Regions from separate parts of the Alteromonas sp. ABH4_454 genome, predicted to be linked through region 2. Evidence: predicted binding sites of a transcription regulator. Region 2 holds the regulator's gene; each other region holds the start of a gene.
The links. Region 2 encodes FliA, which starts transcription of late flagellar genes. Its sites were predicted from a motif close to CTAAAGNTNNNNNNNNNNNNGCCGATA; they were not measured.
Positions count from the first base shown of each region.

Region 1: the regulator FliA is predicted to act here: its motif matches at 7,676-7,702, upstream of ACYX4W_RS09065 (flagellar protein MotY).
Region 3: the regulator FliA is predicted to act here: its motif matches at 2,770-2,796, upstream of pomA (flagellar motor protein PomA).

Region 1 covers NZ_CM149972.1:2,073,698-2,084,159, forward strand. The annotation lists gene ACYX4W_RS09030 (TonB-dependent receptor plug domain-containing protein) at 1-595, shown strand, start outside; gene ACYX4W_RS09035 (RNA polymerase sigma factor) at 762-1,322, shown strand; gene ACYX4W_RS09040 (FecR family protein) at 1,324-2,379, shown strand; gene ACYX4W_RS09045 (TonB-dependent receptor domain-containing protein) at 2,480-5,551, shown strand; gene ACYX4W_RS09050 (bacterioferritin-associated ferredoxin) at 5,701-5,895, opposite strand; gene ACYX4W_RS09055 (peroxiredoxin) at 6,183-6,788, shown strand; gene rnt (ribonuclease T) at 6,863-7,498, opposite strand; gene ACYX4W_RS09065 (flagellar protein MotY) at 7,840-8,712, shown strand; gene glpQ (glycerophosphodiester phosphodiesterase) at 8,750-9,946, opposite strand; gene gloA (lactoylglutathione lyase) at 10,055-10,450, opposite strand.
Region 2 covers NZ_CM149972.1:1,933,391-1,943,852, forward strand. The annotation lists gene flhB (flagellar biosynthesis protein FlhB) at 1-351, shown strand, start outside; gene flhA (flagellar biosynthesis protein FlhA) at 520-2,619, shown strand; gene flhF (flagellar biosynthesis protein FlhF) at 2,649-4,058, shown strand; gene ACYX4W_RS08420 (MinD/ParA family protein) at 4,064-4,930, shown strand; gene ACYX4W_RS08425 (RNA polymerase sigma factor FliA) at 4,927-5,658, shown strand; gene cheY (chemotaxis response regulator CheY) at 5,695-6,078, shown strand; gene ACYX4W_RS08435 (protein phosphatase CheZ) at 6,113-6,868, shown strand; gene ACYX4W_RS08440 (chemotaxis protein CheA) at 6,881-9,151, shown strand; gene ACYX4W_RS08445 (protein-glutamate methylesterase/protein-glutamine glutaminase) at 9,180-10,310, shown strand; gene ACYX4W_RS08450 (ParA family protein) at 10,339-10,462, shown strand, end outside.
Region 3 covers NZ_CM149972.1:3,683,381-3,693,842, reverse strand. The annotation lists gene dxs (1-deoxy-D-xylulose-5-phosphate synthase) at 1-1,250, opposite strand, end outside; gene ACYX4W_RS16140 (farnesyl diphosphate synthase) at 1,283-2,173, opposite strand; gene xseB (exodeoxyribonuclease VII small subunit) at 2,203-2,445, opposite strand; gene pomA (flagellar motor protein PomA) at 2,847-3,608, shown strand; gene ACYX4W_RS16125 (flagellar motor protein MotB) at 3,608-4,537, shown strand; gene ACYX4W_RS16120 (class I SAM-dependent methyltransferase) at 4,665-5,921, opposite strand; gene ACYX4W_RS16115 (DUF1365 domain-containing protein) at 5,924-6,667, opposite strand; gene ACYX4W_RS16110 (NAD(P)/FAD-dependent oxidoreductase) at 6,664-7,929, opposite strand; gene ACYX4W_RS16105 (SDR family NAD(P)-dependent oxidoreductase) at 7,941-8,660, opposite strand; gene ACYX4W_RS16100 (nuclear transport factor 2 family protein) at 8,657-9,100, opposite strand; gene ACYX4W_RS16095 (LON peptidase substrate-binding domain-containing protein) at 9,359-9,934, shown strand; gene ACYX4W_RS16090 (sigma-70 family RNA polymerase sigma factor) at 10,053-10,462, shown strand, end outside.

The DNA.
Region 1 (10,462 bases), 140 kb from region 2:
GTCTGGTATCGCGTTAACAGAAGAAGATATTGCGACGCTACTAGCGCAAGGCATTAATGATGCATCTAGTTTCTCTGAAATTAGTTTCTTCACGAATGACTTTGATACGACTACTGAAGGTCTTGATGTAGTTGCTAACTACTCGATGGAGATGATGGGTGGTGAAACTAAATTCTCACTAGCCTACAACTGGACATCTACAGAGGTAGATCGCGCTTCAGATAATATTTCTGAGTTCCGTATTCGCATGCTAGAAGATAACCTTCCAGCAGTGCGCTACAGTGCAACAGCAAATCACACTAACGGTGACTGGCGCTTCCTTGCACGCTTGAACTATTACGGTAGCATCTTTGAAGATCACTTAGATTCTGCATTACCTATTGAAAAAGTAGGTTCGGAATTTACTGTGGACTTAGAAGTGGCTTATAACTTCACTGAAGAGTTTACTGTAACAGTAGGCGCGAAAAATGCCTTTGATGAATACCCAGATGAGAATACACAGTATGCCGGTATAGCAGGTTCGTTGTATCCAACTACCTCACCAATCGGTATTAACGGTGGCTTCTATTATCTAAGAGGTGTTTACACGTTCTAATCGCTAACTATTAGCGAAAATAACTTTCACAATTGTTTCGACGTGAAGGGGAGCGTTAGCTCCCCTTTTATTTTCAATATCGAACATCATTTGCGTGAAAAGTTATGAAGAAACAGGCATTATTGATGCCATTGTAAGCAATTCGAAACACACAACTTCTATTATTATGACAAGAAAGTCGACAGTAGCTGAAACCTTTTTAAAATACCGCTCGAAGTTAATGCGCGCGGTAGGTTCTATTGTTGGCGCCGACGACATTGAAGATATCGTGCAAGAAGCTTTTATAAAAAGCTACGAAGCAGAATTAAAACAAGAAATACAATATGAGCGGACATATATGCTCAAAACAGCGCGTAATTTAGCGTTGAACCATGTTGCAAAAGCAGAAAATAAAAACAAGCAGCAGCTAGATGACATGGATATTTTGCCTTACGAACTAGTGGGGCACAGTTTAGAAAAAAATGTAGAGAGTAAAGAGCGCTTTATTCATTTTTGCCGAGCGACAGACACGCTGTCTGCTGATGTAAAACGCGTATTTTTACTTAAAAAAGTATATGGCATGCGACAAAAAGAGATTGCAGAGCTTGTGGGGCTAAGCGAAAGTACCGTAGAAAAGCATGTCGCCAAAGGTTTAATGATGTGCTCTAGGTATTTAGCAGAGCTTTCAAATGACAGTGCATCTCCCCGTGCCACTGCTACCGCGACTCAGGACATAAGCAGTAGTTAACATGAATAATATTCGCCAGTTTTCAAGCAAAGAAGATATCCAAGAGCAAGCGTGCCTTTGGGTAAGCCGTCTCGATCGCGGTTTAAAAAGTGACGAAAAGGTAGAGTTAGACACCTGGTTGGCAGAAAGTAATGCCCATCGCCAAGCTCTACTAGATGCCGCAAGCTTGTGGGACGATATGTCTGTGCTTAATGAATTAAGCGGTTTGTTCCCTGAACCAACAGCGCGACATACTACCAAAGGGCGTACCCTACCGAAAAACGCTGTATGGGGTATTGCTGCCACTTTCTTAGTTATGGCAATCGCGGTTGGCGTCATTGTTCAGCGCACTTGGCTAAATAGCGCGCCTGAATTTGCTGCTGTTAGCCAAAAAGTACAAACAGGTGTTGGTGAACAGAAAAATGTAACCTTATCCGATGGTTCGCAGCTTCATCTAAACACCAACTCTTTAGTAACGGTAGATTTCACATCAAGTGCACGTAATATTGTACTTTTGAAAGGCGAAGCCCATTTTGAAGTGGCTCATGATAAAACCCGCCCTTTTTCTGTTACCGCTGGAAACAATACTGTAACAGCAGTAGGTACCGCGTTTAATATGCAGTATGTTGACGACAACGCATTCGAACTTGTTGTTACCGATGGCAAAGTGTTAGTAAAAGACCGCTTTAAAGCGTCATCTTCAAATGAATCATTGTTTGGTAAGCGCCCTGTTACAGAAGAAGGTCTGCTAATGTTTGCCGGGGAGAAAGCGACTGTTTTGGGTAAAGTAGAAGCCCGAGAAAGCATGTCGCAAGATGAAATTGATGATGATTTGGCATGGCAGCAGGGCATGATAGTTTTTAAAGGCGAGCCCCTTGAATCTGTGCTACTGGAAATTGGGCGATACACGCCAGTCCGTTTTCACATCTCTGACAATAGTTTGCGTAAGCGCAGAGTAGCGGGTTATTTCAAAGTGGGCGATATAGACGGCTTGCTGTCGGCACTTGAAAGCAGCTTTAATATTACCTATGAGAAAGTTACAGAAACCAGTATTGAGCTTAAGCTAGCGAAAAGTTAAATATTCTTTGATAGATAGGTGATATTAGTTATTCCCTATTGGCATCAATTTATTTAATGTGACAATATAACTAGAATAATAAGTACATCGATTATATATCTTGCATTACGGCAATTTGGCGATAAGTAGGCAAACCAAAAAAGCAATAAAGAAGCTGCGTGCCTTTGCGTGTTCGGCTAGTTGTATTTCGCGCAAAAGAACAGCGTGGCCTTCATACTTCTCGCTTGCAGCGCCCTTACATATTGCCTCGAGTGTATGTTTATTCTTATTCATAACACCGTCACTCTACGCGCAAGACGAGAGCGGTTCGACTCTCAAAAATCCTCAACCTTCTAAAACTCTTCCGGCATCAGCGCCCGATGCGTTTAGTTTCTCTATTCCAGCACAGAACGCTAACGAAGCCTTAACTGAATTAGCTAAACAAGCCAACACTACCCTTTTGTTTCCTTTTGATTTGGCGAAGAAAGTAACGACCAATGCGCTTAAGGGAACCTTTACCTTGAGTGAAGCATTAGCTCAGCTACTTGAGGGCACTGAATTAGCGGTGGTAGCCGATGAAAATGGGGCATTGAGTATTCGTTCCCGTGCATCGCTAACAGCACAAAGTAAACAGCCTAATGATAATGAACAGCCAGATGACGAGGGCACAAACGGGCTTGAAAAAATTGCTATCGTTGGCTCTCGTAACGCGCCTCGAAGCGCTGTTGACTCGGCAGTGCCTCTTGATGTTATTGGAGCAGATAAACTAAGTTCTCAGGGCAATAGCGACGTCCTTTCCATGCTAAGCGTTATGGTGCCTTCACTAAACGTGAACGACCAGCCCATCAATGATGCAAGTAGCTTGGTGAGGCCTGCTAATTTAAGAGGCATGTCGTCAGATCACACTTTGCTCTTGTTAAATGGCAAGCGACGCCATCGCTCAGCCGTTATCACATTTTTAGGCGGGGGGTTATCTGATGGTGCTCAAGGTCCCGATATATCCGTTATACCTGCTTATGCGTTAAAACAAGTGGAGGTACTGCGAGACGGGGCCTCTGCTCAATATGGATCAGATGCTATCGCTGGTGTGATCAATTTTGTGCTAAAAGATGACCGCGAGGGTGGGAGCGTTGCGCTTAAAGCCGGAGGGTACAGCGAGGGCGATGGCGAACTGTTTCAAATACAGCTTAATAAAGGCTTTGCGTTAGGAGAATCGGGTTTTTTTAATACCACTTTAGAATACCGACAGCAAAACGGCACGTCGCGCTCGGTACAGCGAGATGATGCCCAAGGGCTATTGGAACAGGGAAATAGCTATATCGCCTCGCCATCTCAAGTTTGGGGGGCCCTTGATGTTAACGAAGATATCAAACTTGCGCTCAATGCAGGTGCTGATATTTCAAAAACGTTCCATTTTTATAGTTTTGCGACCGCCGCGAGAAGAGAGATAAACGGAGGGTTTTATTTTCGAAATCCGCAAACTCGCGAAGGGGTATTTAGCCGAACGGATCCGAATACCGGCGAAAGCCGCCTTATTGTTGCTGATTTGGATGGGCTAAATAGCGGTATAGCGTGCCCTTCAATATCTTTATCAAATGACAACGTACTAGAAAACCCTGATTACCAACTTATCGCAGATAACACGACCTCACTTGGAGCAAATTGTTTTGCCTTTAATGAATGGTTCCCTGGTGGTTTTACTCCTCGGTTCGGTGGAACGATTACCGATGCTTCTATTGCAATGGGTATAAAGCAAGAATTGTCTTACGGGTGGGCGATGGATATCAGTGCCACCTTGGGCTATAGCGATATTGAGTACACTATATCGAATACGGTCAACCCTTCGCTAGGGCCGCAAAGCCCAACGACCTTTTCTCCAGGCGGGGTATCACAAGTAGAACGCACGCTAAACTTAGACTTTACTAAACTGATCCAGACTATTTTTGACGACCCCGTGAGCATTGCTGCTGGCGTTGAGTGGAGAAAAGAGACGTATTTTCAAAAAGCGGGAGATGAAGCCTCGTATATCGCTGGCCCTTTCGCTTTAGAACCACCGATAGGTTTAAGTGAAGGCTTCTCAATAGGCTCTAACGGTTTTCCTGGTTATCAACCTCAGTCTGCTGGTCACTGGAGTCGCAGCAATTGGGCTGTGTATGCCGACTTGGAATTTTACGCGACTGAAGATTGGCAGTTTGGTGTAGCAACGCGAGTAGAGCATTTCAGTGATTTCGGGTCAACATTTGATGGAAAGCTAAGTACGCGCTACACACTTAACGATATGTTTGCACTGCGAGGTTCTTTAAATACGGGCTTTAAAGCTCCGACTGTGGGCCAAAGTAATGTTATAAATGTAACTACTGCCTATGGCCTTAATGGCTTGGAAGACCAAGCAACATTGCCGCCAACCGACCTTATCTCGCAGCAGTTTGGGGCCACGCCGCTGACGCCTGAAGAATCAGTAAACTTTAGCTTGGGCTTGGTTATGCAAGCAAGTGACAACTTCTTTGCTACGCTCGACTATTTTAATATTCGCCTTACCGATCGTATCAGTACCACATCGGCCATTCCTTTAACCGAGGATGACGTTAATACGCTTGTTGCTCAAGGGCGTTTTGATGCGGCCCGATATAATTCCGCTAAGTATTTTACCAATGATTTTGATACCAAAACCCAGGGTATCGATTTAGTTGTAAACTACAATTTTGCGTTAAGCGACTGGTCAAACTCTGTGTTGGTCGCCTACAACTGGACAGACACGCAAGTTGAGCGTGTATCTCTGTACCCGGTGTTAAGCGATGGGGAAATAACGCTTCTGCCCAACTTAACTGAGGCTCGAATACGTATGTTAGAAGACAATCTCCCTGCTCATCGAGGGAGCATTACCTTAGAACAGTCAAAAGACGAATGGGCCTTCACTTGGCGTTTAAACTACTACGGTAAATTTTATGAAGATCATCTAGATGCTTCGGCAGGCTTGGATATTTACGGCAGTGCGCTAACCACTTTCGATGCTCAACTCGCTTGGAAGATTTTGCCTGATACTCAACTTACTTTTGGAGCGCAGAACTTATTTGACGCGTTACCAAATGAAAATCCGTTTCAAGGTGAGGTTGGGGCGCTTTATCCACCAACATCCCCTGGCGGTATTAATGGCGCATTTTACTATGCAGGTGTTGAATACAGCTTTAAATAGCTAATAGTATTGACGAAGCTAATTTAGGAAAAGTTGAGGGTGTCAAACCGAGCTTTTAAACATGGATAAAGCTTTAACTTCAATAGATAGGGTAAGCGTGTTCGGAAATAAGCCTGTGTTATTTAGCCTGATAGCCTTGGACTTTTATATTAGCCGACGTCTTTGAAGAGAGATTCGTCAATAATGGTTTGATCGATAATTTGTTGTGCCATATTGATGCACTTACCGCATTGTGAGCCAAGCTCTAAATGTTGACGTAACTCACGCATATTACCCACGCCGTTTTCTTCAACCGCCGCGCGAATGCTTTTATCTGTTACCCCATAGCACATGCAAACAAACATTAAACGTACTCCAAATGAATCTGTAAATGATAATAATTGTTATTCTTTGTTTTGGCAAGTAGGTAATGGCAGATTTAATAAACCGCAATTAGGTAACGACGGGGTAATGTCCGGGACAGTTTTGTTCTATGCTGTTCAGTTATTGGTACGAGCAGTAAAAAAACTCATTGTTTAATATTGTTATTTCCGTATTCGTACCTATTTTCTGGATAGGAAATTTCTCATCAAAGTGATTGCGCAATGTAATCACCTTTATTATTACAATCCAAATATAAATGGAGAGACTCATGAGTGTATTAGTTGGCCGTCCGGCACCTGATTTTACTGCAGCTGCGGTACTTGGTAGTGGTGAAATCGTAGATTCTTTCACGCTAAGTGAAGCTATTAAGGGCAAAAAAGCGGTTGTATTCTTCTACCCACTAGATTTTACCTTTGTATGCCCGTCAGAGCTTATCGCTTTCGACAAGCGTTATGACGAGTTTAAAAAGCGCGGTGTTGAAGTAATTGGTGTTTCAATCGACTCTCAGTTTTCACACAATGCGTGGAGAAATACCCCAGTAAATCAAGGTGGTATTGGTCCAGTTAAATATACTCTTGTTGCTGACGTAAAACACGACATCTGCCAAGCATACGATGTTGAGCACCCAGAAGATGGTGTTGCTTTCCGCGGTTCATTCCTAATTGATGCAGAAGGTATGGTACGTCACCAGGTAGTAAACGATCTTCCACTTGGTCGTAACGTTGACGAAATGCTTCGCATGGTTGATGCACTAGCGTTCCACGAAGAGCATGGCGAAGTTTGCCCAGCAGGTTGGACCGAAGGTAAATCAGGTATGGATGCATCACCTGAAGGTGTAGCTAAATATCTATCTGAAGAAGCAGATAAGCTATAAGCAAACCTGTTAAAAGATAATAGAAAAACAGCGCCTTTTGGCGCTGTTTTTGTTTACGGCGTTTATCGAAAAAACTATTCTTGATTTTCTACTGGCCAGCCACCTAAGGCCTTATAGCGATTTACCATATAGCAAAATAGCTCGGTGGTTTTCTGTGCATCGTAAAGGGCGCTATGCGCTTCATTTTGGTCAAACGATATCCCAGCCGCTCGACATGCTTTTACCAGCACAGTTTGACCAAGGGCAAGGCCCGCTAGGCTGGTGGTATCGAAGGAAACAAATGGGTGAAAGGGCGTGCGCTTTATATTGCAGCGCTCAATCGCAGCATTAACGAAGCTTTGATCAAAAGTTGCGTTATGAGCAACGATAACAGAACGCTGACAGTCTGCATTTTTCTGTGCTTTGCGAATACCTTTACATAAATCCTTCATGGCTTCGCTTTCCTCAATAGCACCTCGTAATGCGCAATTCGGATCAATGCCATTAAATTCTAATGCCGCAGGCTCAAGGTTAGCACCCTCGAAAGGATCTATATGATAGTGAAAGGTTTGGTCAGGATGCAGTACTCCTTCTTCATCCATTTTCACCGTAACCGCTGCTAACTCTAATAAGGCGTCAGTGCCTGCATTAAATCCGGCCGTTTCAACGTCGATGACAACGGGAAAATAACCTCGAAAGCGCTGGGAAAGAAGGGGCGGGTTGGCAGACATAAACACTCTTGTAAGACTAGGTTGCAGAAACTGGTTGGTCGCTTTTTATGCAAACCTACCTGCGAAACTTATTAGCACAGAGAATTATCGCAAGGATATCTTCGAGTTGCCAGTTTCAATTTGAAAACCGAGAAGATGAGAAGCGCTAATAGTACGAAACGCTAATGGTATTAAACGCTAAACTTTTCTACACTTTGGACGATAATCTTATTAACCATGAATTTTTCAAAACGTTCTATTTGCGGCTTAAAGCGAATGGGTACAATTTATGGCTCTTAAAGATTGGTGGGCGTATGAAAGGCCTACATTCATGTTAGTCTGACTTTCGTTATGGTGTCGAAATGGTGTCGAAATTAAAATATATCGCTTTATTGGGGATGGTGGGGTCGCTGTCGTCCCATGCTGCCATGCGGCAATATTCTGCAACCATTGAAAGTTCCAACTGGCGTATTGATACGGACACGCGCCTGCAGTGTACACTTAACCATGAATTGCCTGGTTACGGCGAAGCCATGTTCACTAGTTCTGCGTCGAAGCAGCTCAACATGGAATTTGAATTAGATATGTACATGCTGCCAAACAAGTTTGATGTGGCTGCGGTCTACTCTGTTCCGCCAAAGTGGATGCCGGGTGTGGCGCCAAAGACCATCGCGGATATGTCTATTCGAAAGCAATACAATGGCGACCTGCCGCAGGATGCTGCATGGACTATGCTGTCTGAGTTGGAGAAAGGCTTTTGGCCCACGATTTACTACCAAGACTGGTATAACAAATATGATCAAGTGAGTGTGGCATTAAACGCAAGCAACTTCTCAGGTGTGTATCGCGACTTTGTTAAGTGCGTGTCGAACTTGCTTCCCTTTAGTTTTGATGACATAGCCTACACAGTGTTGTCTTATCAGAACAACAGCACCGAACTTACTAAGTACTCGCAAAAGCGCTTAACTATGATTGGCGAATATTTAAAAGAAGACAGTGAATTGGAGCTTGTGCTTCTCGATGGTTATACGGACAGTTACGGTGGACGTTACAACAACGAACAATTGTCTATTCGAAGGGCCAATGAAGTAAAAAGCTATCTCACTACGCTAGGTGTACCTGAAGATAGGATCCAGCTGACAGGCCACGGTGAAAAACGTCATATCGCGCCAAACGATACGCGGGAAAGCCGTGCACAAAACAGACGCGTAGTGGTACGACTATCCAAGTCTTAGGCGCTTGCTAAAGCGCCTTAAACCCGTTTAACTTGCGTTAATTTGTTTTGTCTCGCCAGGTTAATACAGGCACTAAATGGTCGGTGAAAACGCCATCAGCTCGCACTACCTTGTGCAATACATCTAAAATTTGTTCTCCAGACATGCCCGCTGGAAGCGCATCCTGACGATAAGTGTAGGGGTGAATGGTAAGTTCATTATTGTGAGCGTACTGAACCCAGCTTGCTGCTTCTACTTTCCCTTTAGCCATCGCCTCATTATCCATTAAATGGCCTAACCAAGGGCCTATGCCGTTTGCATACTTCGCGACTTGCTTCATGCCATCTTGTGTACGCAGCCAATCGTAGTCGGTGTCGCTCTCTCCCCAATCGTTCTCGCCAATCAGCATAACTACTTTGCCCTTATAGCCAAGGGTTTCACGAATACGCTTGACCTCGTTAAAGTCAAAGCACTGCAGGTAACTATTGCCGTTTTCTCCCGCAAAACCGTAGTTATTTAATGTGTCGATAACTATCTTACTGGCATCAATACCTTCAGCAATGTGAAAAGCAGGGGACTTTACTTCTGGGTATACGCCTACAGACGTGTCGAATTGGCGATTAAGTTCGCTGATTAGCTCAAAGTGTTCACTTAACGTGGCCACTTTAAAATTAGCCTGGGTGCCGCGGTACCTACTTTTAAAAACTTGCTTCCCGGCACTGTTAGCACGTTCATGTACCTGCAATGCTCGTAGTTCTTCGAGGGTAAAATCACGGGCATAATAACGTCCGTCCTTTCGGTGACGCGCTGGAAAAATTTCTTCTACATTAGTGACTGTCTCTAAGTGAATGTCGTGCAGTACCACCGGAATGTCATCTTTGGTTATAACAACATCCTGCTCTATAAAGTCAGGACGCAGCGAGAACGCTAGCGTGGCTGCTTCAAGGGTGTGTTCCGGCAAATAGCCAGAAGCGCCGCGATGGGCGATAACGGTAAAATGCGGTCTTTCGCTAGTGGTATGTTCTGCTTCAGCTTGCGAGGTTTTACTATTCGTAGCATCAGCTGCAAACGTACTCTCAGAGGCAAGGGCACCTGTAAATAGCACCACCAAAGCAGGTAGTAACGATGCCAACCTGGTCGTATATCTATTGCGAAACCTAGCATTGCCCTTTAATAGCAACTTAAGCTTGTTCGACGAACCCGCTACAGCCTTGCTTACACGGTTTAAAGAAAATAATAAGCGGTTACCTAGCATGTGACTGCCACTCCATGTGTTTACTTTTATCGCCTTCTTACTTATGCCGTACATTTCACAGAAAGCTTATGTTACAAGCGCTTAAAAGATATTGGCGACGTCCTGCTGCTATAGTGAAATAGACTTATTTTGAATAAGCTCTATGGCATACCCATCTGGATCGCGTGCAAAAGCGATGACGGTAGAGCCACCTTTTACTGGGCCAGGTTTACGATACACCTCAGCGCCATTTGCTTCTAAGTTTTCACAAAACTGATAGATGTCGTCTACTTCAATGGCGATGTGGCCGTACGCGTTACCCTTATCGTAGGTGTTGTCACCCCAGTTATAAGTAAGCTCTAACACGGTGCTATCGGTCTCTTCTCCATATCCTACAAAAGCGAGGGTGTACTCATACTCTTTGTTTTCTGATTGTCGAAGAAGGCGCATGCCCATCAATGAGGTGTAAAAGTGAAGTGACGCCTCTAAGTTTTCAACTCGAAGCATGGTGTGAAGCATTCGCATAACTATTTCCTA
Region 2 (10,462 bases):
CCACAGGCAGACGTGGTAGTAACCAACCCTACTCACTTTTCTGTTGCCATTAAGTATGACGAGCAGGGTATAAGAGCCCCAGTTGTGGTGGCAAAAGGAGCTGATGAATTGGCTATGCATATCAGAAAAATTGCTACCGCCAATGACGTACCCTTAATACCTTCTCCTATGCTCGCTCGTGCCATCTTTTATTCGACAGAAGTCGACGATGAAATTCCGAACGCCTTATTTATGGCGGTAGCACAGGTGCTAGCACACGTTTATCAGCTTAAAGCACATAGGGCAGGTAAGGGGAAGCGCCCTAAACCACTTAAACGAGATTTGCCTATCCCTCCAGAATACCGTCGCTAAGTATCTATATTTCTGGTTTTTTTTAGAGGGCCTATTTATACCTTTCGCATAATTTTTAGCTCTACTGGTGTACTTAAATGCCGCTTCGTATAAAGCTGGCACGTTAGTTGAAAACTCTATTGAAGATTTACATAAAGCGTCAATTTTCTGATAGAGAGACACCCAGCCATGCAGTTATCCGGTTATCTTCAGCGATTCGATAAAAATCAGCTGCAAAATTTTACCAGTGGTTTAGGCGCGCCTATTGTCCTTTTGGCAATCATGGGAATGGTAATACTACCCATGCCGCCGTTTTTACTCGACGTATTGTTTAGCTTTAATATTGCGCTCTCTCTCGTCATTATTTTGGTAGCGGTACTCACCCAACGACCTGTGGATTTTGGTATTTTCCCACTTGTACTCTTAATAGCGACAGTTCTGCGTTTGGCGCTTAACGTTGCGTCTACGCGGGTTGTATTACTGTACGGCCACGAAGGGGGAGATGCGGCAGGTAAAGTGATTGAAGCCTTCGGTGCTGTGGTTATCGGTGGTAACTATGCTGTAGGTATTGTTGTCTTCGCTATCCTTCTTATTATCAACTTCAAGGTAGTAACCGCAGGTGCGGGACGTATTTCAGAAGTAAGTGCTCGCTTTACCTTGGATGCTATGCCAGGTAAGCAGATGGCAATCGATGCCGACCTTAATGCAGGCTATATCGACCAAGACCAGGCGCGTCAGCGTCGCGAAGAAATAACCGCAGAGGCTGACTTTTACGGGTCGATGGATGGTGCATCAAAGTTTGTAAAAGGCGATGCGGTTGCCGGCCTTTTTATCATGCTTATCAATATTGTTGGCGGGTTATTCATTGGCATGATTCAGCACGGCCTTTCATTTGGAAATGCCATAGAGATCTACACTATTTTGACCATTGGTGATGGTTTGGTGGCGCAGATACCTTCATTGCTACTTTCGGTAGCAACAGCGATTATCGTTACTCGAGAAAACGAAACCCAAGAAATGGGTAAAGAGATCCGTGGTCAACTAGGAAATAATCAAGCGCTTTATATAGCATCAGGCGTGCTTTTCGTCATGGGTATCATTCCGGGTATGCCTCATATCGCATTCTTGGGTTTTTCATTTTTGATTGCGGGCTTTGCATATTGGCAGACAGTTCAAGCTAAGAAGAAAGCTGAAGAACCTCAATTGCCAGAGAACATTTCAAAAGATGAAACTGTTGCACCTGAAGTTAAAGAGCTGGGATGGGACGACGTTCAGCAGGTGGATACTATTGGTTTAGAAGTGGGCTATCGCTTAATTCCGCTTGTTGATAAATCTCAAGGTGGTGAGTTGTTGACACGAATTAAAGGCGTACGTAAGAAACTATCGCAAGAGCTGGGTTTCCTTATTCCACCTGTTCATATACGCGACAATCTAGACTTAGAGCCTAACACTTATACCATCGCTATGCTCGGCGTCACAATTGGCGATTCCGTTATAAGTCACGACGAAGAGCTTGCCATTAACCCAGGGCAAGTGTTTGGCAAGCTAGAGGGGCGGGCTACTAAAGACCCTGCTTTCGGGCTAGACGCGGTGTGGATTAAGCCTAATAAGCGCGAGCACGCGCAAACGCTTGGATACACGGTTGTTGATGCCGCTACGGTTGTTGCGACTCATCTAAGTCAGTTACTTTCAAATAACGCCTATCAGTTACTTGGGCATGAAGAAGCGCAACAGCTTCTAGATATGCTGGCCAAACAGCACCCTAAATTGGTCGAAGGTTTGGTGCCCGATATTCTGCCGCTTAGTACCGTTGTGAAAGTGCTGCAAACCTTACTATTTGAAGGCGTGCCTATTCGCGATATGCGCACCATCGTGCAAACGCTTAGCGAGTACGGCACACGGAGCCAAGACCCAGATGTATTGGTGTCTGCGGTGCGTATAGCACTCAAACGTTTAATCGTTCAGGAAATTACTCAGGGGGCAAAAGAGATACCTGTCATAACCTTGGCGCCAGAGTTGGAACAGATGTTGCACCAGTCCCTTCAAGCAGGTGGCGAAGACGGTGCTGGTATAGAACCAGGTCTGGCAGACAAGCTGCAGAAATCATTGCAGCAAGCCAGTCAGCAGCAAGAGTTAGAGGGAGAACCTGCAGTACTCCTTACCTCAGGCATGCTACGACCCGTGCTGTCTCGCTTCTTAAAGTATTCTGTTGTTGGGCTGCATGTTCTTTCATACCAAGAAGTGCCTGATGACAAACAAATAAAAATAGTCAGTTCGGTCGGTCAATAATCTGACACTGGGTGATTGGAGAGGTTGCAATGAAAATTAGACGTTTCTTCGGCAAAGATATGCGTGAGGCGCTAAGCCAAGTTAAAGCTGAGTTGGGCAGTGATGCAGTGATCATGTCAAATCGCAAAGTCGCTGACGGTATCGAGCTTGTAGCAGCCTACGACAAAGAGCCTGAAGCCAAGCTTTTCACGCCTAAGGCGGCACCACAGACCGCTGCTAAAACGCCTGGCCAAAAGGCTGTGCCTAGCTTAAGTGAAATTATTGGCGACGATGGCCCTGATAGCTTAAAAGCCTTGCTGGAAAAGCAGCATGGTGGAAACCCAGTTGCAGAAAGTTCTGCACAACCAGCACAGCCAATGTCAGCGAACGCTAAGCACGCCAACGAAATTGCATCTCACTTAGATTTTTCAGAAGCGTTTATCGACGATCTTGAAATACAGTCACCACAACAAGATGCTATCGAGCACCAGGCTTTTCCAGAGCATCAAGCGTCAAGTATGGGTGAAACTCCTGTATCCCAGTCTGCTGAACTAGCTCAAATTAAAGAAGAGTTAGCTTCACTTCGCGACGTATTGCAGTATCAAGTTGCTGACCTAATGGAAGCGAAGAACAAGCGTCAAAAACCTGTTCATCAATACTTGGTCACGCGATTAACCGATATGGGTTTGAGTAGTGCACTAGCAACTCAGCTGATTAGCTATACACCGGCTCATTACAACGAACGTGACGCGTGGGTATATCTTCTTAACCTATTGGCTAATCGCATAAATGTTACCGGAAACGATATACTAAGCTCACAAGGTGCCGTTGCATTAGTCGGGCCTACTGGTACAGGTAAAACAACCACGGTTGCAAAGTTGGCCGCCCGCTACGCGCAAAAATACGGTGCAGAATCGGTAGCTATGATAACTATTGATACGTATAGAATTGCAGCCTATGAGCAACTAGCGACATACGGAAAAATTATTGGCTGTACTGTGCGAAAAGCGCAAACTAGTGAAGAACTAGCAGATTTATTGTTCCAACTTCGTCATAAGCGACTAGTATTGATTGATACAGCAGGTTTTAGTCAGCGTGATAGTCGATTAATTAAGCAAATTAAGCAGTTCGACAATGGTCAAATGCCAAAAGTTAAAAAATATTTGGTAGCGCAAGCCAATACGCAATATCCGGCTTTGCAGAGAATCATTCAAGCGTATGACGATATTGAACTAAGTGGCTGTATTTTCACAAAGTTAGATGAGTGCTACTCTTTAGGAGAGGTACTTAGTGCAGCGGTTGAATACCAACTACCGGTTAGTTATGTCACCGATGGTCAAAAAGTGCCTGAAGACATTAAGATTGCAGAAGCGAAATCTTTAGTTTCCGCTGCTGCAAAGCTTTATAAAAAGTACGGTTTGAATCATACTAGTGGTAACAACGCAATTAAAACAGCATAAGCAGTATGATTGACGATCAAGCGAGTAGCTTAAGAAAAATGAAGCAATCACGGTTAATCAAAGTAATCGCCGTCACCGGTGGTAAAGGTGGCGTCGGTAAAACAAACATTACGCTTAACACTGCTATCGCCATGGCGAAGCAGGGCAAGCGTGTAATGGTTCTTGACGCGGACCTTGGTCTTGCAAACGTAGATGTGATGCTAGGCCTGCGAGTTGAGAAAAACCTATCTCACGTACTCTCTGGCGAGTGCACGTTGGACGAGGTTTTAGTAACCGGCCCCCACGGTATTAAGATTGCGCCCGCCACATCTGGCACGCAGTCAATGGCGGAACTCTCACCCACACAGCACGCTGGCTTGATAAGAGCATTTAGCGAGCTGCGTTCTCAAATAGACGTATTAATAGTCGACACCGCTGCTGGCATTTCAGATATGGTTTTAAGCTTTTCTAAAGCTTCCCAAGATATCATGGTGGTGGTTTGCGATGAGCCAACATCACTAACTGATGCGTATGCGCTGATAAAAATCCTTAACCGTGAGCACGGTGTTTTTCGCTTTAAAGTTGTGGCCAATATGGTTCGCGATGTACGAGAAGGTCAGGAATTATTTAGCAAATTAAGTAAAGTGACAGGGCGTTTTCTCGATGTTGCACTAGAATTAGTGGCGACGGTGCCATTTGACGAAAATATTCGCAAAGCAGTGCGTAAGCAAACAGCTATTGTTGATGCTTTTCCAGGCTCTCCTGCAGCCGTAGCGATAACCAAGCTAGCAAACAGGGCGCTTACTTGGCCCATTCCGGCGCAGCCTGGAGGTCACTTAGAATTTTTCATTGAACAATTAGTTGCAGAAAAAGCCGTAGGAAGTCAACGTTGAACAGCAAGGCAGCCGCTTATCAACAGCAAACAGATAAATCGCAGTTAGTCGAAAGACATGCGCCCCTGGTTAAGCGTATTGCGCACCATTTGATGGCGCGCCTGCCTGCGAGTGTACTTGTTGATGACCTTATCCAATCAGGCATGATTGGTTTGTTAGAGGCTGCTCGAAACTTTGATGGGTCAAAAGGCGCAAGCTTTGAAACCTTCGCAGGTATCCGCATTCGCGGTGCCATGCTGGACGAAATACGCAAAGGTGATTGGACGCCACGTTCTGTTCACCGAAATGGTCGCGCAATAACAGAAGCGATATCTCAGGTAGAAAGTGAAACTGGGCGCGACGCACGAGATTCCGATATTGCTGACAAGCTTAATGTGAGCTTGCAGGATTATCACCAGATGCTCAATGAAGTAAATGCCGGGAAGTTGGTCGGCATTGAAGATTTAGGTGTGTCGGAAGATGTGATCACTACCGAGCAAAGTCGAGGCAGTGATGCACCGTTAGAAGATTTAATGCAGGGCGCATTTCAAAAAGCGCTGGCCCATGCAATAACGACATTACCCGAGCGAGAAGCGATTGTTCTTTCACTTTACTATGACGAAGAACTAAACTTAAGAGAAATAGGCGAGGTTCTCGACGTAAGTGAGTCGAGAGTCAGTCAAATTCATAGTCAAGCCATGTTAAAACTCAAATCACGAATGAAATCGTGGCAAGCTGACGAAGAATAGAAATTAAAAACAATTAACCCCTCAGTGGAGGCTATTTTGGACAAAAGCATGAAAATTCTCGTGGTCGATGACTTTTCAACCATGAGACGTATCATCAAAAACCTACTCAAAGACTTGGGTTTTGCCAACATTCAGGAAGCGGATGACGGAAGCACTGCATTACCTATGTTACAACAAGGCGATTTCGACTTTGTTGTTACTGATTGGAACATGCCTGGTATGCAGGGTATAGATTTGCTCCGCGCGATTAGAGCCGATGACAAACTTAAGCATTTGCCAGTACTTATGGTGACCGCCGAAGCGAAGAAGGAACAGATCGTTGCCGCCGCCCAAGCGGGTGTGAATGGTTACGTCGTTAAACCTTTCACCGCGGCAACGCTTAAAGAAAAATTAGATAAAATATTCGAACGTTTAGGTTGATCCAGACGCTCACCAGATAAATGAGGTTTACTGGATGTCAACGAATGTAAACGTTCCAATATCGTTAGAAGAAGCAAAGCAGCTTGTCACTTTTCTCGAAGAAGGTGACAAGGCTTCAGCTAACGCACTACTTGAAGCCGTCTCAATGAAAGAAAACGTTGAGCTATTCGCTGAAGTAGGCAAGTTAACGCGTCAACTCCACGACGCATTAAACAACTTTCAAATAGACGACCGCATCAAAAATCTAGCTACAGACGATATCCCTGATGCCCAGTCCCGCCTTACCTACGTAATTGAAGAAACCGAAAAAGCTGCTAATACTACTATGGATGCCGTTGAGGCGAGTATGCCCATCGCTGAACTGCTATCGGAGCGGATCGAAAAGGTTATGCCAGAGTGGAAAAAGCTGATGAACCGCCAAATCGAGTTGGGTGAGTTTAAGGTTTTATGTGCAGACTTAGACGAATTGTTGGAAGACGGTTCGAATCAGTCGGCTAAACTTACACAGTTACTTACAGAAGTTTTGATGGCACAAGGTTATCAAGACTTGACTGGACAGGTTATTCGTCGCGTTATCGACTTGGTTAAAGAAGTCGAAGATAGCCTTGTAAACATGCTTACTATGTTTGGCGAACGGGACGGTGCAGAACAAACTAAACCTTCCAGCGTTAAGGCCGATAAGGTTGATGGTGTAGAGGCAGAAGGCCCAATTATTGATGCTGACAAACGAGATGACGTCGTTTCAGGTCAAGATGATGTAGATGATCTTCTGTCTAGCTTAGGTTTTTAGGGGAGCGGGTGCATGTCGTTTGATGTTGACGAGGAAATATTACAGGACTTTCTAGTTGAGGCTGGAGAGATACTTGAACAATTACAAGAACAGCTCGTTGATCTTGAGAACAATCCTGAAGACGCGGACTTGCTTAACGCAATTTTTCGCGGCTATCACACAGTAAAAGGGGGAGCGGGCTTCCTTTCTCTTACTGAGTTAGTTGAAATTTGTCACGGTGCTGAAAACGTTTTTGACGTCATGCGCAATGGCCAACGAACGCTAACGCCTGAGTTAATGGATATCATTTTGCAAGCCACTGATGTGGTGGTTGAAATGTTTGAGAGAGTAAAAGCACAAGAGCCGCTAGAGCCGGCGGATGCTCACCTCGTCGACCTGTTACACAAACTCAGTCGCCCAGAATCTCCAGATGAAAACATTTTCGACAATGCAAGTGCGCCCGAGCCAGAAGTTGTCGCGGCTGAGCCCGAGGTCGTTGCAGAAGAGCCGGAACTAGCTATAGATGAACCAGTGCCAGCAGCGTCAGATACCAGTGAAAGTAGCGGTGGTATAGAAGAAATTACCGAAGATGAGTTTGAGGCTCTCCTTGATGAGCTTCATGGAGGTGGTGCTCCAGGACAAGCTGCATCAACCAATACAGAAGCCGCCAAAACGGAGCCTGCGCAAACGTCAGCACCAGCGGCGAGCACTGACAGTGATGACATTACTGATGAAGAGTTCGAAGCACTGTTAGATGATCTGCACGGAAAAGGTCAGTTTGGTGGGGACGAAAAAAGTGCTCCAGAACCAGTATCAGCAGCTGCTCCGGCAAGTAGTGCCGGAGATGAAGAAATTACCGACGATGAATTTGAAGCACTGCTTGATCAGCTTCACGGTTCTGGTCAAGGTCCAACTAAACAAGGCTCTGCTCCAGCGGCCCCTGAACCTCCGGTAGACAAAGCGGCTACCGAAGCTGTTCAAAAAGCAAAGCAAGCCGCGTCGAGTGCCCCGGCTGCGCCTAAGGCGAAGCCAGAACCCAGTGCAGCGAGCCCAGCTAAAACGAGCAAAGCAGCTGCGCCAAAAGCGCCTGCCAAGAAAGATGATAAAAAAGGGGCTCCTGCTCCACCACCTGCTGAGACAACAGTACGTGTAGACACTAAGCGTTTAGACCAAATTATGAATATGGTCGGCGAACTCGTACTCGTTAGAAACCGACTGATAAGTTTGGGGATCAACAGCAACGATGAGAGCATGTCAAAGGCCATTGCTAATCTAGATGTAGTGACTGGAGACTTGCAAGGTGCGGTAATGAAAACCCGCATGCAGCCTATCAAGAAAGTGTTTGGCCGTTTTCCTCGCGTTGTACGTGACCTGGCTAGAAGCTTAAAGAAAGAAATTACCTTAGATCTTGTAGGTGAAGAGACAGACTTAGATAAAAACTTGGTTGAAGCATTGGCCGACCCGCTCGTGCATTTGGTGCGAAACTCTGTCGACCACGGGATAGAAATGCCTGATGATCGTGCAGCGGCAGGTAAGCCTCGCATGGGTACGGTTCAGCTATCAGCATCTCAAGAGGGCGACCATATTCTTCTTACTATCGAAGACGACGGTAAGGGTATGGACGCCGAAAAGCTCAAAGAGATCGCAATTAGCCGCGGCGTATTGGACGCAGACGCAGCAGCACGCATGTCTGACGTTGAAGCGTTTAATCTTATTTTTGCACCTGGCTTCTCTACTAAAACCGAAATCAGCGATATTTCAGGTCGTGGTGTGGGCATGGACGTGGTTAAAACCAAGATTAACCAGCTCAACGGTACCATCAATATCGACTCGCAGTTAGGAAAAGGTACACGATTAGATATCAAGGTACCGCTAACGCTCGCGATTCTACCTACGTTAATGATTGTTGTAGGAAAACAGACCTTTGCGTTACCATTAGGTGCGGTGAACGAAATAATAAACATGGACATCAAGAAGACCAATACGGTAGATGGCCAGCTAACAATGATAGTTCGTTCGAAAGCAATTCCGTTGTTCTTCCTTGGTGAATGGTTAATCCGAGGCCCCAAAAATATAAATAAAGAAAAGGGGCATGTTGTTGTGGTGCAAATTGGTACTCAACAAGTAGGGTTTGTCGTAGACGCGCTGATAGGCCAGGAAGAAGTGGTTATTAAACCACTCGATGCATTGTTGCAAGGTACGCCTGGTATGGCTGGCGCAACAATTACTTCAGACGGTGGAATTGCATTAATTTTAGATGTTCCTAGCCTGCTCAAACGGTACGCGCGTAAACCTATAAAGTAAGGCGATGAATTAACAGGAATGATAATCCATGGTCTTTAAAGTCCTAGTCGTGGACGACTCGACTTTCTATCGCCGTCGAGTAAGAGAAATTCTCGAAGGAGATAGAGAGCTTGAGGTTGTAGGTGAAGCAAGAAACGGACGTGATGCATTAGACAAGGCGGAAGCTCTTAAGCCTGATGTAATAACAATGGACGTTGAAATGCCTGTTATGGATGGTATTTCCGCCGTTAAGGCAATTATGGATAAACGTCCTACGCCAATTTTAATGTTTTCATCATTAACGCATCATGGCGCTCAGGCAACGCTAGATGCGTTAGAAGCAGGCGCGCTCGATTTCTTACCCAAGAAATTCGAAGATATAGCCCAAGATAGAAAAGATGCTTCGCGGTTACTTTGCACTAAAGTCAGGTTGATCGCGCGAAGAGGGTTAGGCGTTAAGCGCCCATCTCTTCGCACCGCCGAGACGAGAAAACTCCCTGACAATGCGCCCAAACAGGCTTTTTTCAAAACGTCGGGTTTACTTTCTGGTCATAAAGACGCTGCAAAGCAGCCTACCGTTTCCTCAGTGAGAGCAACGGGTAAGCAATACAGATGTTTAGCTATTGGGGCGTCCACAGGTGGGCCTGTTGCACTTCAAAAAGTGCTTTCTCCACTACCTGCAGATTTTCCTTATCCTATTTTACTTGTGCAGCATATGCCTGGGACTTTCACTACTGCATTTGCACAGCGTTTAGATAGCAACTGTAAAATTAAAGTGAAAGAAGCAGAGCATGGCGATATTTTAGCACCAGGGCACGCTTATCTTGCCCCAGGAGGAAAGCAAATGTTGCTTGAATCTATCGGTAGCAACAAGCGAATTTCCATCGTTGATGCAAGCCAGTCTGATAAGGTGAATTATAAGCCAAGCGTAGACCTGACCTTTAGCTCGTTGGCTAAAGTTTATGGTGGCGACGTGCTTGGTATCATCTTAACGGGTATGGGCGCAGACGGTAGAGAGGGCTGTCGGATACTCAAGGATAAGGGGGCGACTATTTGGGCGCAAGACCAAGACTCCTGTGTGGTTTACGGTATGCCTCAGGCTGTCGCTGTGGCTAATATATCGAGTAAAAATATTAATATCGATGATATAAGCAGTTGCGTTCAAACCGAAATGCGATAGCAGTTTGAACAGTAATGGAACAGTAATTATGAAAGTGTGGACTGTGGCAAATCAAAAAGGCGGGGTAGGTAAAACTACCACAACCGTAAGCCTTGGCGGCTTGCTCGCTCAAAAGGGCAAGCGAGTGCTCATGATAGATACCGATCCCCACG
Region 3 (10,462 bases), 1.7 Mb from region 2:
GCAAATAATACCGGTAAGTCTTGAATTGCCACATCGTGAATAAGCTGATCGTAAGCGCGCTGAAGGAACGATGAATAAATCGCAACAACCGCATTCATACCGTCTTTGGCAAGACCGGCGCCAAAGGTCACAGCATGCTGTTCGGCAATGGCAACATCGAAGTATTGTTCGGGAAAACGCTGAGAAAACTCAACCATGCCAGAACCTTCACGCATTGCAGGTGTTACAGCCATTAGTTTTGGGTCTTGGGCGGCCATATCACATAGCCATTTTCCAAAAATAGCAGAGTAGGTTGGGGCAGAGGGCTTCGATTTTGGCAGAGCATTATCTGCCGGATTAAATTTTGGCACCGCGTGAAATTTAATAGGGTCTTCTTCAGCAACGGCGTAGCCCTTACCCTTCTTTGTCACAACATGTAAAAGCTGGGGACCTTCAAAGTTACGCATATTGCGAAGGGTATCGACTACAGCGTTTACATCGTGACCGTCGATAGGACCGATGTAATTAAAGCCTAACTCTTCAAAGATAGTACCGGGCACAACCATACCTTTAAGGTGCTCTTCTGCGCGGCTAGCGAACTCTTTAATAGGTGGTACGTTGCTTAGTAGCTTTTTGCCGCCATCCCGTATTGAGTTGAAAAAGTTACCCGTTAGCAAACGGGCTAGGTGGCTGTTTAACGCCCCTACGTTTTCAGATATAGACATTTCGTTGTCATTAAGTACAACCACCATGTCTTTTTTGATATCACCTGCATGGTTAAGGGCTTCAAATGCCATACCTGCGGTCATTGCGCCATCGCCGATAACGGCCACCACTTTGCGGTCTTCACCTTCTTTTTCTGCCGCTACCGCCATACCCAGCGCGGCGCTAATCGATGTGGAAGAATGACCTACGGCAAAGGTGTCATAGTCGCTCTCAGGCGGCCATGGAAAAGGATGCAGGCCATTTTTTTGACGAATGGTACTCATGCGCTCCGCACGGCCAGTGAGAATTTTATGAGGATAGGCTTGGTGCCCTACGTCCCACAACAAACGGTCAAAAGGTGTGTTGTATACATAATGTAACGCGACAGTAAGCTCTACCGTGCCTAAACCGGAAGCGAAGTGACCACTGGTTTGGCTTACGCTATTAAGTAAGTACTCACGCAACTCATCGGCGAGCTCGCGTAATTTATCCTGGGGCAGCTGCCTCAATTTTTCAGGTGTTTGCGCAAGCGCAAGCGTTGGGTAATGTTGGAGATCTAAACTCATGTACTTATTATCTTTTTCAACATGGCGCGTGGCTAATGGTCACGTTTCACCAAAAGCTCGCTAAACGCAATTAAACTGTCGGTATTGTAGGGTAAACGCGTCAATGCTTGAAGTGCATTATCGTGAAGCATTTCTAATTCTTGTTTAGCGCCAGCCATTCCAAGCTTGGCGGGAAACGTGTTTTTACCCAATGCTTCATCTGACCCTGCCGGTTTACCTAATTTCTCGCTGCTGCCTTCAACGTCTAAAATGTCGTCTTGAACTTGAAAAGCTAGCCCAATGTCGGCGGCATAAGCCATTAAATCAGTTTTAGTTTGTGGCAGTAAGCCTTCACTGACAATAGCGACCATTTCAACACAGGCCTTCAGCAAAGCCCCAGTTTTTAGTTTGTGAAGCTGTTTCAGTTCTTCTATCGAGATGGCTTGACCTGTACTGGCTAGGTCAATAGCCTGGCCACCACACATGCCTACGTAGCCAGCACTTTTTGCGAGTACAGACAATAACTGACCACGCTTCGTTTCGGCGTACGCACTTAGTGGCGCATCGGCTAACACCGTGAATGCGAGGGCTTGCAGCGCGTCGCCAGCTAAAATAGCTGTAGCTTCATCAAAGGCAATATGACACGTTGGCATTCCGCGACGTAAATCATCATCGTCCATGGCTGGTAAATCATCATGAACTAACGAGTAGGCGTGCACGCACTCGATAGCCATGCTTATAGCCATCTGATCTTTTTTGGGCACGTCTAGCGTGTTTCCTACAACCTGCACTAGTAGTGGGCGCATGCGCTTGCCACCTGCAAGCAATGCGTGACGCATTGCATCTTTAAGGCGCGGTGCGTAATCGGGTAAATCATCAATTAAGGTAAGAAGGGATGCATCAGTTTGCTGTTTCACTTGCTGATGCAAAGCAGAAAAATTCATAGGTCGCCTGTAAGTTAAAAATGAACGTTTTACGGCTGTTCACTTTCAGGAAGAGTCTGAAGCGTTTCTTCGCCTTGTTCACTAAGCAATATTTTTACTTTTTGCTCGGCGTTTTCAAGTGATTGCTGGCCTTGACGAGATAACGCTATGCCTCGTTCAAATTTTTCCAGTGCTTTATTAAGAGGCAGATCACCGTTTTCCATTTCGTTAACGATAGCTTCTAGTTCTGATAAAGTTTCTTCAAAAGACGCTGATGCTTTTTCTGTCGTCATAAAAACACTCAATACATTGGCCAAAATACGTGTACCGCGCACATTAACCGAGGGCCGCACAAGGGTCAAATGGTTTGTCCGTATATCGCCTATATCACAGTAATATAGCTTTTTTTTCATGCAGACTGACCACGTTGAATAGGAAGATATTGTGCTATATTCGAAATAAGTGGCTACATTACTTTAAATAGTAGGGTGCATGCGTGTTCTGACAGGTAAGCGAACGCTGTAAGCAAGGACGATGTATAGCAAACCTTTGAACAGGGTTTTTTAAAGTCACACTTAATAAAAAACAAATAAATATGATATTTTTCAATAATGTCGTTTTAGTATTTTTATCCTTTGCCGATAGAATATTTGTACATTAACAGCACTGACTGCGCATAAATGGGGAAGAGTGAGTGGATTTAGCAACCGTCATAGGTATGTTGGGCGCCATTGGTTTCATAGTTATGGCTATGATTCTAGGCGGCAGCTTAGGCATGTTCATCGACGTCCAATCGATATTGATCGTGTTTGGTGGGACTTTATTTGTTGTCTTGTCACAATTTACTTTAGGTCAGTTCTTCGGTGCAGGTAAGATTGCTGGTAAAGCATTCATGTTCAAGATTGAATCACCAGAAGAGCTTATTGAGAAAATCGTAGAGATGGCGGATGCGGCGCGAAAAGGTGGCTTCTTGGCTTTAGAGGAAGCGGAAATCTCTAACGAGTTTATGCAAAAAGGTGTCGACATGTTGGTGGATGGGCACGATATCGAAGTGGTCAGAGAGACACTTGCTAAAGATATTTCTATGACGTCAGAACGACATGATTTTGGTGCCTCGTTTTTTAAAGGTATGGGCGATATTGCACCCGCCATGGGTATGATCGGTACCTTGATTGGTTTGGTTGCCATGCTGTCAAACATGGATGACCCGAAAGCTATCGGCCCGGCAATGGCGGTAGCACTACTCACCACGCTGTATGGCGCTTTTTTCGCCAACGTTATCTGTTTGCCAATAGCATTCAAACTTTCTGTGCGAGCAGGGGAAGAAAAGCTCAATCAAAGCCTTGTTCTTGACGGTATTGTCGGTATCGCTGACGGTCAAAACCCGCGAGTTATTGAAGGCGTACTGAAAAACTACCTTGCTGCAAGTAAGCGTGGAAGCGCAGAGGAAGAGTAATGGCCGAAGAAGAATGCCCAAAATGCCCCCCCGAGGGGCTTCCAGCTTGGATGGGAACCTTCGCAGACTTAATGTCACTGCTTATGTGCTTCTTTGTACTTTTGCTTTCATTCTCCGAAATGGACGTACTTAAATTTAAGCAAATAGCTGGCTCAATGAAGTTTGCATTCGGTGTACAAAACAAAATCGAAGTAAAAGATATTCCAAAGGGCACTAGCGTTATAGCCATGGAGTTTCGCCCGGGTAAACCCGACCCAACACCAATTGAGTCCATTCAGCAGCAAACCAACGAAATGACCCAACAAATGCTAGAGTTCCAAGCTGGAAACGAGGACTCGGCCGGCGGCAGGCAAAAGCAGCGTGGCGAACAACGGGGCGGTCAGTCTCAACAAACGGCTACTGAGTCATCTTCATCCGCTGAGCAAAGTACAGACCAATCTCAAATGGCTGAGTTGATGAAAAAAGTGGCCCAACAATTAGAAAAGCAAATTTTAGATGGGTCGGTAGAAATGGAGTCGCTGGGGCAGCAGCTTACTATTCGTATTCGCGAGAATGGTTCGTTCTCAGCAGGGTCTGCTTTCTTGCAGCCACAATTTCAGCCCGTATTAAGAAAAATTGGTTCATTGTTAGCGGATGTGCCTGGAGAAATCGAGATTTCGGGCCATAGTGACGGACAGCATATTGCCAATGAGCTCTATCGCTCAAACTGGGATTTATCATCACAACGGGCAGTAGCGGTGGCCGAAGCTATGCGGACAGCGCCTGGGTTTGATGAAAGCCGTATGTCTGTGGTTGGCAAAGCTGATACTAATCCTATCGTCGAAAATGCCACGACCGCGAGTGATAGAGCTAAGAATCGCCGAGTGGAAATTAATATTAACCAAGGTAAACCAATGATATCCAAACCTATATCAGTGGTAGACGATTAAGCGGTACTCTTTTGAATTACAATATCCACTAAAAAGCGGTGCCATATGGCACCGCTTTTTGGTTTAAAATTGCTTGCTGGGTACTCATACCAATCCGCATAGATAATTACCTACCCAGCAACGACAATCAAACTCTAGCTAGTTCTTCTCTGTACTGAGGTTTAGATATAACAAGTTGTACAGTGCTAATGGTTCTTTCTAAAAAGCCACCTTCGCAGTATTTGAGGTAATAGGTCCACATACGCATAAAGCGTTCGTCGTAACCATCATTCAATAATTCATCTTTCGCCGAGATAAATGCTTCATACCAATGGTTTAGCGTTTTTGCATAGTCCACACCAATGTCATGTAAGTCACGGATCATCATATTCGTGTACTTTTTAAGGTGTGCATTTAACTGGTATTGCGATGGTAAAAAACCACCCGGGAAAATGTATTTCTGTATGAAGTCTACGCTCTTTGAGTAGCTGTCATAACGTCTATCGTCGATGGTTATCGACTGAAGTAACATAAGTCCGTCGTCTTTCAAAAGAGAAGCACATTTTTCAAAAAAGTTTCCTAAATACTCTTTGCCAACCGCTTCAATCATTTCAATGGATACTAGTTTGTCATATTTACCTTCAAGCAAACGATAATCTTTTTTAAGTAAGGTAATTTTACTTTCTAATCCTTCCCGTTCAATCCAATCTTTCGCCCATGCGTGCTGCTCTTCTGAAATAGTCGTGGTGGTGACACTGCAGCCGTAATGTTTCGCAGCATAAACTGCAAGGCCGCCCCAGCCAGTACCTATCTCTAAGAGGTGGTCTGCTTCGGTAAGTTGTAATTTGTCACAGATGGCTTTCAGTTTGTAATTCTGCGCGTCGTTTAGCGTTGCATTCGGGTCAGGGTATATAGCTGATGAATACATCATTGTCGGGTCAAGAAACCGGGTATAAAGCTTATTACCCAAATCATAATGCGCTTCAATGTTCTTTTTAGCTTGGTCTTTTGTGTTTCGACGCGCAAAATGCTGAATTTTATTAATGGGCATGGTTAGCCACTTAAACTTATTTTCCCACTCATCAAGGGTGGGTAAGTTTCGTGCGAAAATCCTTACTACGGCTGTTACATCGTCACTGTCCCATAACCCGTCCATGTACGCCTCGCCAGCGCCCACACTGCCGCCAAGTAATAACTGTCGATAGGCTTGCACATTTTTGATATTTACTGTAGCGCGCAAGTCACTTTCGTCTGTGCCGAAACGCGCCACGACATCGCCGTTTTCTTGAATAGTTAAGCGACCAAATGGAAGCTGATTTAAACACTTCAAAAATAGTGTTCTACAAGTTTTATCTACAAAAGAGACCTCTGAGGTGGTCAGTAGTACAGATTCACCGAAAGACATTGTTATTGTTCCTGACTCTTTTCTGGGTGTGTATATAGTGGCGTTCGTTTCAGCAATAGCTTAAGCGCGTGCCAATAAATTCCGGCCACGGTTTTTATCGTCATACTGGGTATACGTTTAAGTGCGGCAGATAGATTCGCATTATCTAAAGTAAATTTAGTCAAATTAATCCCAGCGCTAAATTCTTTGTCTTCTCTTACGCAATCCATCGCTAAAGAAAGTCTAGACGAAGGCTGGGAAATCGACCATTTATAGGTCATATCCATAGGGTTAAAAGGCGACACGTGAAAAGCCTTAGGTGTATCGGCTTGGCTGTTTAGGTTTACCAGATAGTGATGGCGCTCATTCCAAGGAGTATTGCTAACCTCAGCAAGCATATGAGTATATTTACCCTCAGCATTGCGAAGGTAATAAAAGTTAACTGGGCTGAAATACAGCCCCCACATGCGTAACTGACCTAGCATAAAAACGTCGCCGCTTAGCGCTTTACCATCATTTAATTCGGTCATTCTTTGCAACACGGCTTGTTTCAAAGAAATGGAAGGGTCACCTAGATAGTCTTCTCGCTTGAATCGAACTCGTGCTTTGGTGTGCGCGCTAAAATACTTCAGCGTATCCGATAGCACTTTCAGTTCCTCACTTTCCAGTTTTAACCAAAACAGATAAATGTCGTAGTCAAACTTGTGTTGGGTAGGCTTGAAACGTTGATGATATACCTTGCCTTTATATATCGCGCTTTCTATCACAGTGTTTCACCAAAACGAGCACAAACGTCTAGTGCACTGGTAACGCCGTCTTCATGAAAACCGTTGTACCAGTATGCGCCACAAAAATGTAAATTATCTACGCCGCAAATCTCACTTCTACGTGACTGCGCTTCAACCATGTTGGCACTGTACTGAGGGTGAGCGTATTGATAGCTTCGCAAAATACTCTTGTTGTCAATTTCAGGCGTATTATTGAGCGTTACGCAATACGTATTCTCCGCTTCTAATCGCTGGAGAATGTTCATATTGTAGGTGACAGAAGCGGGGCGGGCTTCCTCGCTTGCATCCTCTTTTAAGCTGTAGTTCCAACTTGCCCACGCTAACTTTCTCTTTGGTAATTGGCCTGTGTCTTTGTGCATGACTACATCATTTTCCGCAAAAGGAATATTGCCAAGGATATCTCTATGCAGTGAAGTAGGGGAATGAATCATTTTTAACGCTTGGTCGCTGTGACACGCAAACACGACATGATCGAACGTCGCAACTGCACCAGATGAATCAGTAACTTCCCACTTATCATCGCGTTTGGCCACAGAAACTACAGCCGTAGATAATTTAATTTTAGACTCAAATGGTGCAACCAATGGCGGTATATATTGGCTAGAGCCACCTTTAATCGTGTACCACTGTGGTCGGTCGGTAATATTGAGCAGGCCGTGATTATTAAAAAACTGCAAGAAGAAGGTTAATGGAAACTTCCTCGTTTGTTCTAGGCTACTAGACCAAATAGCGGCACACATAGGTAGTATATAGTAGCGCGCGAAATCGTCGCTTAGCCCTAATTCTTTAATAACATCTTCCAGCGTTAACGAAGACGTGTCGCGCTCTTCAGCCACCATGGCTTTACACGCTTTATTGAACGTCAGTATGTCTTTAACAATGCGCCAAAACTTAGGTCGAAGAATGTTACGTCGCTGTGCAAACAAGCTGTTTAAGTTATTACCATTGTATTCTAAGTTTGCTTTTTTACTCATAACAGAGAAGCTCATCTCTGTTGGTTGGTAGTCAACGTTTAGCTGAGTAATAAGCTTAATGAAGTTAGGGTAGGTCCAGTCATTGAAAACGATAAAGCCGGTATCAATGTGATGAGTCTGACCATTATCATCGATTTTCTTTGTTGCCGTATGACCACCAATGTAGTCATTCGCTTCATAAACTGTGATGTCGTTCTGTCGGTTTAGAAGGTGTGCGCAGGTTAACCCTGAAATACCTGTGCCTATGATGGCAATCTTATTATTCATTTTTACTTCTCTTATTGTTTTTCTCGCATGGCCAAGGATAGGCGTCTTTGAATTGGCGTAGGCAATATATGCATAAAGCGTAGGATAAACCCAAAGAAACGAGGGAAGAAAACGGTTTGCTTATTATTTTCTATTCCTTTAAGCATAGCTTCAGCGGCTTCGTCAGCGCTAATTTTCATCGGCATTTCAAAGTCGTTTTTGTCAGTCAAAGGTGTTTCAACGAACCCTGGTGAGACTGCCTGTACTTTCACGCCTTTATGGTGAAGATCGACTTCTAAGGACTTCGTGAAGTAGTGAAGGGCAGCTTTACTAGAGCCGTAGGCCTGAGTGCGTGTGAAAGGTAATAGACGAGCCATACTGTCGACTATGACCAACTTGTCGCCATCTTTCAATTGTGGGAGTAGCGCGTTAACACAGTGAACTACGCCAAAGAAATTAGGCTCGAAAACTCGGCGGAACATGTCTGGCTCGAAATCTTCAAGGTCTACATATTCACAAGTACCAGCATTGAGTACAGCAATATCAAACCTAACATTTGCTAATGCTCGCTTCGTATCTTCTAGATCTGACACATCAAACTGACAACCGCTAATATTGCTATATTTGCTAAGTTCATCAAGGGCTTCTTTGTTTCTTCCACAAGCAATGACACTATACCCATTATCGGCACACTTGATTGCTAATGCTTTACCTATTCCAGATGTTGCGCCAGTAATTAAGATACTCTTCATTTTGCCAGCTTCCCTTTTATCTTTTTGATTATAAAACCTAAGATAGGTACGTGTTCGTAAACCATTTCGCCCAAATCATAATAATCTTTGTGGTAGATGATGATGTCACCGTCAACACCAAGTTGTGTTGTACCGTCTAGCGTGATCTTTTTCGCATTGTTTTTCAGTACGAGGGTCATTGTCCAATTTACAACGTGAGTCACCTTGGATTGACTATGGCCGGCTTGTTGAGAACAGTAGAGGATGTCTGCTATATCAAACTTGCACGTTTCGGCTTGTGTAAGAAGGTTAGAAAAATAACTTTTAACTTCGTCTATCCCGCTGTGCATAGTGATGGGGTCTATAAATTTAATATTACTGGCATAGATGTCTTCCAAGTCATCTGGGGATATCTGACATATATCTGTGTAAATTTTACAAAAGCGCTCGATGACATCCATACAGCTTCCTTTACATTAAAATCTTGAGTACTGATAAATCATTCAGTTATGATTTTCTCTGAACCTTACAAAAATTTTTTTAATTATTGACTGCAAGTCTCTGATCTAAAATCTGTTAGTAATTTTATACAAAAACTAAATTACATTAATTGCTGAACTTAAGATCATGTTTCTCCGTTTATCCGTGAAAAATTTTCCCATTCGATCCTATTTGTACTCAGTCGCGTAAGTATTTCCGTGTTTTCGGAAGTGTTGAGTATGAGTGTAGAACGTTTTCCCTTATTTCCTTTATCTGCGCACCTTTTGCCTGAAGGCAGAATGGCATTGCGTATTTTTGAACCTAGATATGTGCGTATGGTTAAGCAGGCATGCGCCGAAAATAAAGGCTTTGTGATGTGTATGCTAAACGCAAACGGAGACAAAGGCTCAAACGAACACATCCATAAAATAGGGACATACGCACAGGTTGTCGACTTTGATATGCTCGACGATGGTTTGCTTGGCATAAAGGTTGCTGGTTCTCATTTAGTTGAGGTAAGTAGCATTGAAGTTGAAAAAGATGGCCTTCGCACTGGAAGTTGTAAGGTGTTAGAACCTTGGAAATGCGATTTGGCCCCTCAACAAATAGCGCCTATGGACGAGCGGCTTAAAGAAATATTTGGAAATTACGAAGAACTGGCGTCGTTGTATGAATCACCGAAATTTAATTGTCCCAACTGGGTATTAAATCGATGGTTAGAGTTATTGCCAGTCGATGGCTCGCAAAAGCAGCATTTTTTAGCGCAAAGAGAATGTACTAGTTTGCTAAATTATCTCTCTGCACTAATCGCTTAATATTGAGAGTTGAAATTGACATTACAAATTCGTAATCCAACATTTGCGTTTTTCGCAATCGTTTTAAGTCAGAACGTCGTAGAATGATACAACCAAAACGGAAAAGCGGACGAATCTTATGTTAGTTGGAATTCCTTTGGAACAAAGTAACAGCACAATCAAACCTAAAGAATGTGCTACTGAAATGTCTGATTACCTTGTGGCGGTTGCTGACGCCAGATGCAAACGATCCTTTGCTAGAGTATTTAACTATTTCGCACCTCGCTTGCGCTCATATGCATTGAAACAAATGGGAAATGAGGCGTTAGCGATGGAACTTGTTCAAGACACCATGTCAAACGTTTGGCAAAAAGCACATCTTTTTAATGCCGAGAAAGGGTCTCCATCGACATGGATTTTTACAATTGCGCGTAATATACGTTTTGACATGTTGCGTAAGCTACAGAACCGAAAAGAAGACGTGTGTTCTGATGATTTGTGGCCAGTGCTTTGTGAGCAAACTGCGGATGCTAATGAAGCGCCGCTTGA